Regions from separate parts of the Cytobacillus sp. FSL K6-0265 genome, predicted to be linked through region 3. Evidence: riboswitches for the same ligand, from Rfam matches in the RefSeq annotation. Region 3 holds a riboswitch; each other region holds the start of a gene.

Region 1 (4,864 bases), 3.6 Mb from region 3:
GCTTTTCTGTATTGACGATTGCATAGTCTAGTCCGGCTTTCGTGCAATGAAAAAGGAAGACTGAATTTAAAATTTCTCTCCCCACATTTGGCAGACCAAAGGACACATTACTAATGCCTAGAATCGTTTTCGCCTCTGGCAGAGCTTCTTTAATAAGTTTAATACCAAGTACTGTTTCTTTAGCTGAACCAATATATTGTTCATCTCCAGTGCCGACAGGAAAAACGAGAGGGTCGAAGATAATATCCTCTGGAGGTACTTGATACTGCTCAACGAGGATGCGATAGGCCCGATTAGCTATAGCTAGCTTATTTTCAGCTGTGATGGCCATGCCTTCCTCATCAATGGTACCGACAACAATGGCGGCTCCGTACTGATGAATAAGCTTGGCAGCAAAGGCAAATCGCTCTTCCCCATCTTCTAAGTTAATCGAATTGATTATAGCTTTGCCTTGAGAGTAAGTGAGTGCTTTAGCGATAACTTCATCGTCAGTTGAATCAATGACTAAAGGAACTTTGATCTTTTTCGTTACTTCCGCTAAAAAATAGTCCATATCTTCTATCTCATTACGATCAGGGTCAGCGAGACATATATCAATGACGCTTGCTCCGTTTTTAACTTGAGCTCTAGCTATTTCTGATGCTTCTTCATACTTTCCTTCATTAATCAAGCGTTTGAATTTTTTCGAGCCAATGACATTTGTACGCTCCCCAACCATAATCGGCCTAATAGACTCATCATAGGTAAGGGGCTCGATACCAGATAGTTTATGCTGTCTCTTTTTTGTAATGGGACGGGGTGGCACATGGGCTAATGCTTGACTGATTGCTCTGATATGCGCTGGTGTGGTACCACAACAACCACCGACGATATTCACCCACCCCTGTTTGGCAAAATCCAAAAGTTTTGTAGACAGAGATTCTGCTGTTTCGTGATAACAACCGTCTTCATCTGGTAAACCTGCATTAGGATAACAGCTCACGCCAGTTGAAGAGAGTTGGGCAAGAGAGCGAATATGCTCTTGCATAAATTCCGGTCCAGTTGCGCAGTTGAGCCCAACAGCTATTGGTTTCATATGCTCTACGGAAATGTAAAAAGCTTCGATGTTTTGCCCTGCCAAAGTCGTGCCCATCGGCTCAATTGTCCCTGAAATCATAATAGGGAGTTCTTTCTTTGTATCCTGAAAGGCTTTGTTAATTCCAAGAAAAGCTGCTTTTACATTGATGAGATCTTGACTTGTTTCTATCAATAATAAATCTACACCACCATCAATAAGGCCTTTCGCTTGTGTACGATAATCAATGACTAATTGCTCAAAAGTTGTTCCGCCGGTGACGCTTAATGTCTTAGTGGTTGGCCCCATTGATCCAGCTACATAACGGGGATGATTAGGCTGGTCGTATTTATGGGCTGCTTTTATAGCGATTTCAGCAGCTCTACGGTTTAACCATTCACTTAAATGGCCAATATTGTATTCTTCTAAAACGATACGCGTCGCTCCGAATGTATTTGTTTCAATGATATCTGCCCCTGCTGAAAGATAAGCTTCATGAATGGATTTAATCAATTCAGGCCGCGTAAGTGTGAGGTGTTCATTGCATCCTTCTAAATCCTCACCACCAAAATCATCTGCTGTTAGATGGGCTTCTTGTAGCATGGTACCCATTGCTCCATCCATGATTAAAATCTTTTTTTTCATTTGTTTAGTGATGGCTACTTTTGACATAATGATGCTCCTTCTGTCGATCTTTTCTTTTAATATAATTGGTCAGTTCAGTTGTAAGTTGATATCTAAGGAAAGGGGTAACAAGATAGATGCCTTGAAAGAGTTCTAAGCTTGCATCGATTAACTCCTTTGTAATTAATAAGCCTTCTTTCTCAGCTTGAATCGGGTTAACCGCTTTTGCCATTCTGTCGCGGGTCATTTGTGTAATTTTGATACCAGGCACTTCGTTATGAAGATACTCTGCATTTTTACTGCTAATCAGTGGCATCATTCCGATGAAAATAGGTGTGGAAAGATGCTTAGTTGCTTCATGGATCTCCAATAGTTGTGTTACCGAAAAAACAGGCTGTGACACGAAATAATCAGCGCCTGCTTTTATTTTCCTTTCAAGTCGGACTACTGCTTTGTCCAATGCTTTTACATGGGGGTTAAACGCTGCCCCGACAGAAAAGACGGCATTTTCACCAAGTTCAGAGCCTGAAGGGGAGATTCCTTCATTAAATTGTTTAATCATTTCTATTAATTCAAAGGAAGATAAATCAAATACAGATGAAGCGCCTGGGAAATTACCAACCCTTGCCGGATCTCCTGTAATGGCTAAAATATCATGCAACCCTAATGTATGGAGGCCCATGAGATGTGATTGTAAGCCGATTAAGTTTCGGTCTCTACAGGAGAGATGAACAAGTGGCCGGACGTTTGTTTCTTTTTGGATGATATGTGCTAGCGCTTCATTAGCAATTCGCGGTGTGGCAAGTGAGTTATCTGCGAGTGTGATTGCATCAACCCCAGCATCTTTTAAGGCACTGGCCCCTTCAAAAAATTTAGCAGTTGATAGCTTCTTAGGTGGGTCTAGTTCGACGATGATGGTGCGTTTTTCTTGTACAAGTGTCTCTAATGGTGTATTGGTACGTTTGATCGTCATTCTCTCTATTTTAGGTTTCTTTCTATTAGTTACTTGTTTTTCAAGAATAGGTACAGCATGTTTAACTTCATCGGCAAATGCTTTAATATGGCCAGGTGTTGTTCCGCAGCAGCCGCCAAGCAGTCGAACACCTTGTTTAAGGAAGGACTGCGCTGATTTTCTAAAATAGTCTTCGCCCTCCTTATATTGAATCGTCCCATCGATATAGGCAGGTAGACTTGCATTTGGATATGCAGATAGAAACGCGTGTTGAGGTAATTCAACGGAGGAGAGTGTTTCTAACATATGATGTGGCCCTAAACGGCAGTTTACTCCGACAACATCTGCTCTGTTAGCTTCTAATCTTTTTATAGCATCATTAATTAACATCCCATTTTGTAAAATACCGATTTCTTGTAAAGACACTTGTGCAATAATTGGTATATCCGTTTCTTTTCGGGCAATAGAGAGAACTGTTTCGAGTTCTTCTAAATCATAAAATGTTTCAAGAAGGAGCCCATCTACGCCTTCTAACAATAAGCAGTATAGCTGTTCGCGAAAGTTACGTTTAATTTCATCTAGAGGGATAGAGAGGGGGTTTAATCCTCTTACACCTCCAATTGTGCCAAGCACATATGCCTGATGTTCTTGAATACTAGACCGTGCCAGTTTAACAGCCGCACTATTAATTTCTTTGACTGAATCCTCTAGGCCGTACCGTTTCAATTTTAAATAATTCGCAGCATAGGAATTTGTTTGAATTAAATCAACACCTGCATGGAGATAAGCTTGATGAATGCCCTGAATTTGTTCCGGTGCTGAGAGGTTCAACTCTTCAAAACATGTATCCGTACCATAAGAGTAAAGAAGTGTACCGATCGCACCGTCACCAATTAATACTTGGTTCTTCATTTTTTCAAGAAAGTTCAAAGGTCTCACTCCTTCAATTCATATTTTTTGAATTCAATGGATGAGAAGCCAAAAAGAAAATAAAAAAGGCCTTCAAGAAGAAGGCCTATTATTATAGTCATCTTCTCATCTTTCAAGCACATAGCTTGTAGGAATTAGCACCTTTTCAATAGCGATTCACTATTGATGGTTGCTGAGGTGTCATCGGGCCTTTCCCTCAACCTCTCGTGATAAGAAATAAAAATATTTTATTGAGTAAAATTTACATGAAAGGGCCTATATTTGTCAAATGAAAATTTAGAAAATTTTAAAATAATGACTTGAATAAGTGTTAATTTAGAAAATGCTGTAAAGAGGAAGATATACTTGAAAACACTATTCACAGCAGTTATAATGTTAAAAGTGTGCAGAACAGAGAGAAACGCAATCAATGGTTGCATTTGTTATGTCTTTTCTGTATAATAGACAATGTTGGTCTTTGACTGCGATGAAGTGAAAGGTTGCTGACACACCCGGCCGCTTTGCCATGGCGAGTGTGTGGGAAATTTTCACGGAGAATGTCTATATGAAAATAGGCGAAAAGGAGGGAAAATAATGGCAAAACAAAAAATTCGTATTCGTTTAAAAGCTTATGATCACAGAATTCTTGATCAATCTGCTGAAAAAATCGTTGAAACTGCAAAACGCTCTGGTGCGGCTGTATCTGGTCCAATTCCATTGCCAACTGAAAAGTCAGTTTACACAATTCTTCGTGCGGTGCATAAATATAAAGATTCTCGTGAGCAATTCGAAATGCGTACACACAAACGTTTAATCGACATCATTAATCCAACACCACAAACAGTCGATTCATTAATGCGTTTAGACTTACCATCTGGTGTTGATATTGAAATTAAACTTTAATTAATACATTAAAACAATCTAGGAGGTGTGGCTGAAATGACCAAAGGAATCTTAGGAAGAAAGATTGGTATGACTCAAGTATTTGCTGAAAACGGTGATCTTATCCCGGTAACAGTGGTTGAAGCTACTCCAAACGTTGTTCTTCAAAAGAAATCAGTTGATACTGATGGATACGAAGCAATCCAAATCGGTTTTGAAGATAAACGCGAAAAGCTTTCAAACAAACCGGAAAAAGGACACGCTGCTAAAGCTGATACTACTCCTAAGCGCTTCGTTCGCGAATTACGCGGAGCTGACTTAGCTGAGTATGAAGTTGGTCAGGAAGTCAAAGTTGATATTTTCGCTGAAGGTGAAAAAATTGATGTAACAGGAATTTCAAAAGGTAAAGGTTTCCAAGGTGCAATTAAACGCCACGGACAATC
Region 2 (4,864 bases), 2.3 Mb from region 3:
GGTATATGGTGATGAATTTGATCAACTATTTAATCCGATTATGCCAATTGATGAGAAGAGACTAGTCACGATGGAAGAGGGACAATCATTGGATATCGGTGGTCGCTTGTTAACATTTTATGATACTCCTGGACATGCAAAGCACCATTACTCTATCCATGATTCGAAAAGTAATGGCTTTTTTACTGGCGATACGATTGGCGTATTTTATCCGGGCATAGCAAGAAAAGGTTATCCATTAGTACTGCCATCGACGTCTCCTAATCAGTTTGATCCAGAGGCGATGTTATCATCTGTTGAAAAAATCGAATCACTTCAACCACAACATATCTTTTTTGGGCATTATGGTGAAGGCCCTGAACCAAAGGATGTTTATACACAAATCCGCTATTGGTTACCTATATTTACTTCAATTGCAGATGAAGTTTTTCAACAAGGAAATGACATAATAAAAATGCAAGAAGCCATACAATCGGAACTGTTGGATCAAGTAAAACATTATTTATTATCAGAGCATGAAGTTGTAATAAGTGCAGAGGATGAGAAGTTAATAGGCTTAGATTTAAATGTCTGTACAATGGGAATGATTGATAGGTTACAGAAATTGAAATAGAGATTTTAGTCGTGTGTTTGGAGGTATTTAACATGGATTTGGAGGAAATAAGATCAGAAATACAGCATCGTCAATCAGATATATTAGGCAGCCCCACATTGGTTAAATTTGCTGTTCTTCTTCCCCTAATAGAAAAAGATGGAGAAATACATATTTTGTTTGAAGTACGATCTTTATCTATGAGAAGACAGCCTGGGGAAATTTGTTTTCCTGGAGGGAAGATGGATCAAGAAGATGTGGATTTAATTGAGACGGCAAAAAGAGAGACGAGTGAGGAGTTAGGTATTCCCATTGGCGAAGTCTCTGTTTTTTCCGAACTTGATTATGTAGTCACACCTTATAATACAGTGGTTTATCCGTTTGTAGGCACAATAGAAAGCATCAGAGATCTTAAGCTAAATCCAGAAGAAGTGGATCAAATTTTCACCGTACCACTTGCTTATTTTTTGAAAGAGGGTCCATCAATTCATTATATTGAGATGAAACCAGAGCCTAATAGTAGCTTCCCTTATCATCTCATTCCTAATGGGGAAAAATATAAATGGCAAACTCGGAGGATGCAAGAAATTTTTTATACTTATGAAGGTCATGTGATATGGGGGTTAACAGCTAAGATACTGTATCATTTTTTGACACTTATCCAAGGGGGAAATAAATAAATTTTCAAAATGTTATTGACGATTCCCTATGAATGGGTATATGATGTTAAACAAATAAATAGGAACTTCTTATCCAGAGAGGCGGAGGGACTGACCCGGTGAAGCCTCGGCAACCAACAATCTTTTGTATGGTGCCAATTTCAGAGGATACTATCCAAAGATAAGGAGAAGGTAAGCTCTTAATTTAAAGCCCTTCTGCCTCTTCTTGGTAGAAGGGCTTTTTATGTCATAGAGCGAATATTTTATCGGAATATAAAATATATTCAGATTTTATATTGACGATAAATCGTTTTTTGGATATAATTCTATTTGTAATTAAAGTATTAACGCTTTAAAAAATAAAATATTTCTTATCGAGAGTGACGGAGGGATCAGGCCCTATGAAGTCCGGCAACCTTCAAGCAAATGCTTGAAAAGGTGCTAAATCCTGCAGGCAGTAAATGTCTGGAAGATAAGATGAGGCAACCCCCTCTTCTTATGAAGAGGGGGTTTATTTATTTTAATCATCCGACTAAAAAGTAGAGGAGAGTATATAATGACGAATCAATTTAACACTTACGATGACGAGACGATTTTATTACATGGAGGTCAATCACCAGACCCGACTACGGGATCTCGTGCAGTTCCTATCTATCAAACGAGTTCATATGTTTTCCATAATACAGACCATGCCCAAAGTCTATTTTCATTGGATGAGACGGGAAATATCTATTCACGAATCGGTAATCCAACCGTTGATGTATTAGAAAAACGTATTGCGTTGTTAGAAGATGGTGTAGCGGCAGTAGCGACTTCATCTGGAATGGCAGCTATTGCTCTTTCAATTATGAATATTGCTCAAGCTGGTGATGAGATTGTCGCAGCTTCCAACCTTTATGGTGGAACATATAATCTTTTTGCCATTACCCTTCCGAAATATGGGATTAAAGTTCATTTTGTTGATGGTTCTGACCCAGAGAATTACCGTAAAGCGATTACACCAAAAACAAAGGCTTTATATGGAGAGATTATTGGTAACCCAAGTCTTCATGTCCTAGATGTAGAGGCAGTTGCAAATATTGCTCATGAAAATGATATTCCTCTTATTATTGATAATACTTTCGCCTCTCCTTATCTTTGCAAACCAATCCAATGGGGAGCAGATATTGTAATACATTCGGCAACAAAATGGATTGGTGGTCATGGAACAACTATAGGTGGACTTGTAGTTGATGGGGGACGATTTAATTGGAATCATGATAAGTTTCCCGGTTTTACTCAACCAGACCCAAGTTATAACGGTATTGTTTATGCCAATGAGTTTGGTACACTCGCTTTCAGTACAAAGCTTCGTGTCCAGTTGCTACGCGATTTTGGGTCATCATTAAGCCCGCATAGTGCATTTCTTTTACTTCAAGGATTGGAAACACTTCATTTACGAATAGAGAAACATACGGAAAATGCAGCGAAGATTGCCCATTTCTTAAACGACCATCCAGCTGTCGATTGGGTCGCATATCCAGGTTTAGCAGAGCATCCAGCGCATGAATTAGCGAAAAAATATTTAAACACTGGTTTCGGTTCTATTGTGAACTTCGGTATTAAAGGTGGCAGAGATGCGGGTAAGAAAGTAATCGATACAATTGCATTGTGGTCTCATGTAGCCAATGTAGGTGATGCAAAGTCACTCATTATTCATCCAGCTTCAACAACACATCAACAGTTAAGCGCAGAAGATTTAATTAAAAGCGGTGTAAGTGAGGAACTCATACGTTTATCAGTTGGGATTGAATCGGTTAGAGATTTAACGAATGACTTAGATCAAGCCTTCTATGAAGCGACTGGTATTTCTTCCAAGGGAGAAAAAAAAGGGGAGACAGCAGTCAATGATGAAGGTGTAATTCGTTGGGCATTACAATCATCCTCATTAAAAGAAGCTGTGGATAGCAATGAGCTAGTAAGAGCAAAAAGGATTGCTGTAGTTGGTTTAAGTGGAAACCCAGCTAGACCAAGTTACCGTTTAGCAAGAAAAATGCAAAGATTAGGTTATCAAATTGTGCCAGTCAATCCAAAGGAAACAGAAGTATTAGGTGAACAGGCATATCCAAATTTAAAATCCATTCCTTATACCATTGATATTGTGCAAGTATTTAGAAGTCCTGAGGCAGCGATAGAAGTTGCGAAAGAGGCAGTAGAAATCCAACCAAAAGTGTTCTGGCTACAAGAAGGTGTCATTTCACCAAAAGCAGTTGAAATAGCAAAAGAAGCTGGACTTGAAGCGGTACAAAATCGCTGCACATATAAAGAGGCGCAGAGGTTAAGAGGTTCTATTGTAACCTTTGCTTGTGAAATCTAAAACCGAGATTGAGGAGAGTAATCTAATGAAGAAATGGTTCGTTTTTTTAATCGTCGTTTTATCAGTTGGATTCATTAGTGCTTGCGGTGATAGTGAGGCAAGCACTGATGGTGGCAGTGGAGAAGAAAGAAAGCCAGAAAAAATTGTTTTAGACTATGCGTATTATTCCCCAACAAGTGTCATTTTGAAGAAATTCGGCTGGGCAGAAGAAGCGTTTGCCGAAGATAAGATAGATGTTGAGTTTGTCCTCAGTCAAGGAAGTAATAAGGCACTTGAGTTTCTTAATAGTAGCAGTGTTGATTTCGGCTCAACTGCAGGTGCAGCGGCATTAATTGCAAAAGCAAATGGAGCTCCAATTGAATCAGTCTATATATACTCAAAACCAGAATGGACGGCATTAGTTGCCCCTGAGGGATCAGCTATTAAATCAGTTGGAGATTTGAAAGGAAAGAAAGTAGCAGCAACGATTGGAACAGATCCATATATCTTTTTACTACGCTCTTTAAATGAAGCCGGATTGACTTCAGCGGATGTAGAAATCGTTAATTTGCAACACGCTGACGGTGGAACGGCATTAACAACAGGCCAAGTAGACGCTTGGGCTGGTTTAGATCCACATATGGCGAAATTAGAGCTTGAAGCTGGTACAGAATTTATTTATCGAAATATCGATTTTAACACTTATGGCACTTTAAATGTGAGAAGCGAATTTGCTGAGAAATATCCTGAACAAGTGAAAAAGGTAATTGAGCTTTATGAAAAAGCCCGTACATGGGTATTAGAAAATCCTGAAGAAGCGGCAGAGATACTGGCAGAAGAAGCACAAATCACCCTTGATGTGGCGAAAAAAGAATTAGAGAGAAATGACTTTAATGAGCCAATTCCAGGTGAAGTACAAATAGAAGCATTAAATGCTGCTGGTAAAGTTTTAAAAGAAGAAGGCATTATTAAGAGTGATGACGTAGGTAAAGTGGTTGATGAATTAATAAACCCAGATTTCTCAACAGAGGTCATTCAATAGGGTTGGTAAAGGAGAATGAATATGAAGGAAGTCATAGCGATCCCAAATGTAAATGAGGGTAAGGAGAAGCATAGAAAAATTAATCCTAGTATTCAAAGGGTATTACTCGGAAGTATCGTGCCAGTCTTACTTATTCTTGCATGGGAGTACTTGAGTCGGGTCGGTGTGTTTCCTCCTCATTTACTCCCAGCTCCATCAATCATTTTACAATCACTTATGACAATGACATCAGATGG
Region 3 (4,864 bases):
AATTCTTCATCGTCATATAATCCTTCTGTAGAGTTGCTGGTTTCATCACTACCACATGCAGCTAAGCCTGTTAAAGATAATAAGAATGTACCTGTTAATAACCATTTTTTCATGATGATCGAACTCCCTTTTGTTTATTTTGTACTTCTAATAATTGAAGTGCTTGTAAAACAGATTGTTCATTTATCTCGTTTTTCATCAAGTGAATAGATTCAGTTGGGCGTATAGCCTTTTTCACAATTGTCTTAATGAATCGCTCATCATTCACATCTATATTTAGAGCAGAGAGGCTACTTGGCAATTGCCAGCTCTCATAAAACGGAAGAAGGTAATCAATTTCTGTCCATTTTTCTTCGATGGCCAATTGACCAAGTATCCCGTAAGCGACTAATTCCCCATGGAGAAAGTCATGGACCGTATCCGCAACGGTTAGTCCGTTGTGAAGTGAATGGGCACCAGCAATTCTCCCTGCCTTTTCGCCGAATCCACCGACCATCCCCCCAGTCATGATAATCGTTTCAATCACTCGAATAAGTGCTGGTGAGGTTTCGTTTTGGGCTACTGCTTGTAGTGCGGCTTCCCCATCATTAAGCAATGTCTCTCGACAAATTTTGGCTGAAAATTGAGAAATTTGTTTAGGCACAGGTAGTGTTTCTTCAGGATAAAAACTTTCAATTAGGGCTTCAGCTTCATAAAACTTGGCTAATGTATCCCCGATTCCTGCTTTTAAATAAGCAAGAGGCGCTTTAGCAATGATTTCAGGTTCAACCAATACGAGGGTTGTCGCAATAGGAAACTCGGTATAATGAGTAAAGCTTCCTTCTTCATTATAAAAAACACTTAATGGTGTCCATGCGGCACAGGTTGCAGCGATTGTCGGTATAAGAATGGATTGAACTGATGCTTCAATCGCAACTGCTTTTGTTATATCCAATGCTGTTCCACCACCAATCCCAATTACGCCATTAGCACCATCATTTGTTAATACTTCTTGGATGGCATGGACCTTTTTTAAAGTAGTGTGACCATCTATGTAATGAAGGCGAATGTTGTGATCGATTACTTCCTTAGGCAAGTATGGCTGTACGGCTTGCCAAGCTTTTTTACCGGTTATTATATGGTATTTGGAAACAGAAATTTCTTTAAGTAGGTTGGGGAGTTCTGTTAAGATACCTGAATCTAATAAATAATATCCAGGCGCCCCTTTAACGATTGTTGCAGTCATTTCCTCTCCTCGTTTCTCTTTGATGTGATAATAAAAAACAAAAATGCCTCTCATCATGAGAGGCATAAATATACTAGAATAGTAGTAACCTCTCTCATATATCAAAATACCAAAAAGTATTTTGCAGGATTTAGCACCTGTTCATATGGGTATATGAATGGTTGCCGGGCGTCGCAGGGCCAGTCCCTCAGCCGCTCTTTATAAGAGAAAATGCTTTATTAAATTATATTCATAATATTATCTATTACATGAAAAGTCAATAATGTAATTAAAATTATTCAAAAAATTAGTGATGGTGTTCTACCTGTGGGGTGTTTTCTTCTATCGGATGAATTGGGTTCCTCACTTCTTGATGAATGCCCGATGCACAGATAATGGCGATGCTTAATAAGAATGTTAGATAGAAGGGAAGAGGTCGAGTTTTCAATGCTTCCTTTAATGAATGTTTTTTGTGCATGAGAAGCATCATGGCAAAAATACTAATTAAATAAATCAAATCCATGCTAATGATCATAAATGTAACTTCACTTGGTACTAACATGATGCCTAGCATTGCCCCCATCATACTTCCCATGAGACTTGACGCTTGAGCTTCAACGAGTCCGTTTGTTTTAAACGGCAGTCCTATAAAAACGGCAATGACAGCGCTAATGAGAATAGATAATACAGTTGCTTTCGCCATTTCTGGTAACCATACAGATATAATTAAACCGATTGTTAAACTACTTGTCATACCAACCACCATGGGAATACATTTAGAATATTGGGTAGCTATATCTTTGTTTTTTCTAACGGCACTAATAAAGAAAAAGAAACTGTAACCGACAATTAGAAATAGACTGAACAAAGCAAGCATATGCAAATGACCCTCCTTTAGATGCTGATTAAATATCTCGATGCCTCCTTTCATATATATTTTGTATCGTAGTGATTATGTCAGTAAGGAACTTTTTATATTGTTCATTCGTAAATAGATAAAGTTTTATAAGTTTTCATTCAGAACAGTTTTACAAAAAAAGGAGTTTTTATATGGGAGAAGAAATAAAGATTAGACCGATACATATAAATGATGCAAGAGATATTCATGAAATGCATAGGCAAGATTCTATTATTCAGCAGACTATGGCCTTATCATCAGGGCGATTAAAAAATATTGAAGATTATATTGAAGGACTTACGCATCAAGACCATGTATTTGTTGCAGAATGGAACGGTCATGTTATGGGAATAGCCTCTTTAGAAGAGAGAAGTGGAAAGTTGAGGTATAGTGGTAATGTGTCCATCTCAATTAATGAAGAAGTACAAGGGAAAGGGATTGGTAAGACGCTTCTTGAGCGAATAGTAAAGCTAGCCGATGAAGAATTAGGGCTCATCAGATTAGAGTTAGATGTATGTGCAGATAATATAAGGGCAATCGCTTTATATGAACTTTTTCATTTTAGACAAGAAGGTTATTTGCATAAGGCTCATTTCAGCCAGGGTGAATTTAAAGATGTCATAATTATGGGAAGAATTAAAGAGAACCTTAAAATAGAAACGATTGAATGTTAACTTTTCATTTCCTGTATACTAATTAAATCATATCTAAAGGAGAACAGCTGCTTTGAATCACTTAATAATGGAACAACTTAAAATCTATTTTAAAGGAATCAATCCAGATGATTTAGTTATGGAGCAGATGGAATTTGAAGAAAATGTGTATGATATCCTGCTGGAAGATTGGGGAGAGTCAATTGGCTCGGTTCGTATGGATGAATTAGGCGTGGCAGAATTTTTCATTTATACAGATGAACTGGATGAAATCCCAGGGGAAATGAGTAAGTTTGCTATGATCATGCAAGCAGAGCAGTTTATAGAAAAGTTCTATGATTCGACTTTCAGACATGGGTTATATTTGTCAGCATATATTGACTTAGGTGAATATCATATGATTTTATATAATCGCAAAGATGAACGATTGAATAAGGAACTTCCTCATTCCGGCATTAGTTTTACAATGCTGAGTAATGGTGTATTAAGTGCAGTCGAAAGAGAAAGCATGGATTTTGAACTAGTCTATCCAAAAAAACTGATTACGAATGAAGAGGCGAAGCGGATTTATTTAAACCATTTACACATGGTTCCTGTCATAGCGAAATATGATAAAGACGTATTTGTCGATGGGGACGATGGCTATCACTATGTTTATCAGTTGGAGGATTTTATTTATGGTGTACACACAAATGGGGAGGTACTTACCTCGGATTCATTTGGTGTAAGCAAAACGCTAGTGACATCATTACCCCATTTAGCCGATGATATTGATATTTATACTTTGGCAGGAATGACGGAAGACCATATGCTTGTAGCTGAAGTAAAAAAGAAGAGTGGTAGACTAGAGGTATGGAGTCAATTATCTAAAGAGTCCTTACGGGTGAGTGAGGAAGATTTATTAGATGATGAACTAGATATCCCTCATGCTATAAAATTTGTATTCAATTCGGAAGGAAGACTGCTTAAATTAATGGGCTTAGATGATTCTGAAACGGTTGCTTCTCGACATGTTCAGTCGAAAGTGGCGCTTTTAACTGCTACATCAGTGTTGCAAGCCATTTATCATAACCCTCATGATTATTTTAAACTGCAACAATTAGACGATGATGTAATCAATCAAAAACCGACAAACGGCATATATGATTATACGTTTATTCGACAAGAAAGAGGCGTCCAAGTTGCTGATGCTTTTGTTCATATTCAAATAGACGATAAGGGTTTGGTGAAATACGTAGACGTAGATAGTGAGGTACTCCAAGATTTCTCACATGTATCATTTGCTTCAACCCTTTCATTCAAAGATGCAACACAATTGATTAAGGAAAAACTTTTTATGGAATTAAGCTGGGGAAAGAATATAGAAAAGCATCAATACACATTAACTTATTTACCGACCTATCCACTTACGACTGGTCATATTAAGATGATTGATATGAATACTGGGGAACCGTGGATTATTGATACAAGTTGTATGGATCAATATTAAATCGAAAAATGCCTTCTATGCTGATAATGGATAGAGGCATTTTTTTTATTTTATAAGTGGACTGGTGCAAAGATACAAGGCTAACGCTTAGAGAATCGAGTTTAAGTTATATTTATTTGGGTAAAAAGTGTAAGGGGTTTATCGAACGGTTGTGTATTCTGTCAGACAAAGAATAATAAATAAAATTTGTCTTAAACTATAACAAAGGAATTTTAGAAGCAGATTAAAGTGTAGAAAAGATTTTTGGGAAAGGAATAATCTATGAAGAGAGTATCGAATGTTTTTTGGATTACTGTAGTAATTGTATTTATTTTTGTGGCTGTAGGTGTAGCTATTCCTAATGTGTTCGAGAGGGTAACGGCTAATTTACAAGGTTTTTTAACAAATGGTTTTGGATGGTATTATCTTATTTTGGTTACAATCATAGTGGCTTTTTGTCTGTTTCTTATTTTCAGTCCCATAGGCTCGATTAAGTTAGGAAAACAAGATTCTAAACCGGAATTCTCTACTATCTCTTGGTTTGCGATGTTGTTTAGTGCTGGTATGGGCATTGGGCTTGTGTTCTGGGGAGCGGCAGAACCCGTATCTCATTATGTGACACCTCCACTGGCTAACGGAGA

The links. Region 3 has a riboswitch for S-adenosylmethionine ahead of MHH73_RS18935 (iron-containing alcohol dehydrogenase family protein). Riboswitches for the same ligand answer to the same signal wherever they lie in the genome.
Region 1: linked by a shared signal. The riboswitch ahead of MHH73_RS00700 (bifunctional homocysteine S-methyltransferase/methylenetetrahydrofolate reductase) and the one ahead of MHH73_RS18935 (iron-containing alcohol dehydrogenase family protein) in region 3 are both predicted to bind S-adenosylmethionine.
Region 2: linked by a shared signal. The riboswitch ahead of MHH73_RS07170 (PLP-dependent aspartate aminotransferase family protein) and the one ahead of MHH73_RS18935 (iron-containing alcohol dehydrogenase family protein) in region 3 are both predicted to bind S-adenosylmethionine.

Annotation. Positions count from the first base shown of each region.
Region 1 is NZ_JBBOPE010000001.1:138,451-143,314, forward strand. It holds gene metH (methionine synthase) at 1-1,726, opposite strand, end outside; gene MHH73_RS00700 (bifunctional homocysteine S-methyltransferase/methylenetetrahydrofolate reductase) at 1,704-3,560, opposite strand; SAM riboswitch class I at 3,663-3,776, opposite strand; gene rpsJ (30S ribosomal protein S10) at 4,134-4,442, shown strand; gene rplC (50S ribosomal protein L3) at 4,479-4,864, shown strand, end outside.
Region 2 is NZ_JBBOPE010000001.1:1,375,960-1,380,823, forward strand. It holds gene MHH73_RS07160 (MBL fold metallo-hydrolase) at 1-613, shown strand, start outside; gene MHH73_RS07165 (NUDIX hydrolase) at 646-1,272, shown strand; SAM riboswitch class I at 1,339-1,439, shown strand; SAM riboswitch class I at 1,620-1,730, shown strand; gene MHH73_RS07170 (PLP-dependent aspartate aminotransferase family protein) at 1,808-3,607, shown strand; gene MHH73_RS07175 (aliphatic sulfonate ABC transporter substrate-binding protein) at 3,633-4,628, shown strand; gene MHH73_RS07180 (ABC transporter permease) at 4,650-4,864, shown strand, end outside.
Region 3 is NZ_JBBOPE010000001.1:3,721,304-3,726,167, reverse strand. It holds gene MHH73_RS18940 (MetQ/NlpA family ABC transporter substrate-binding protein) at 1-113, opposite strand, end outside; gene MHH73_RS18935 (iron-containing alcohol dehydrogenase family protein) at 110-1,225, opposite strand; SAM riboswitch class I at 1,317-1,432, opposite strand; gene MHH73_RS18930 (hypothetical protein) at 1,512-2,081, opposite strand; gene MHH73_RS18925 (GNAT family N-acetyltransferase) at 2,255-2,776, shown strand; gene MHH73_RS18920 (hypothetical protein) at 2,829-4,244, shown strand; gene MHH73_RS18915 (glycine betaine uptake BCCT transporter) at 4,506-4,864, shown strand, end outside.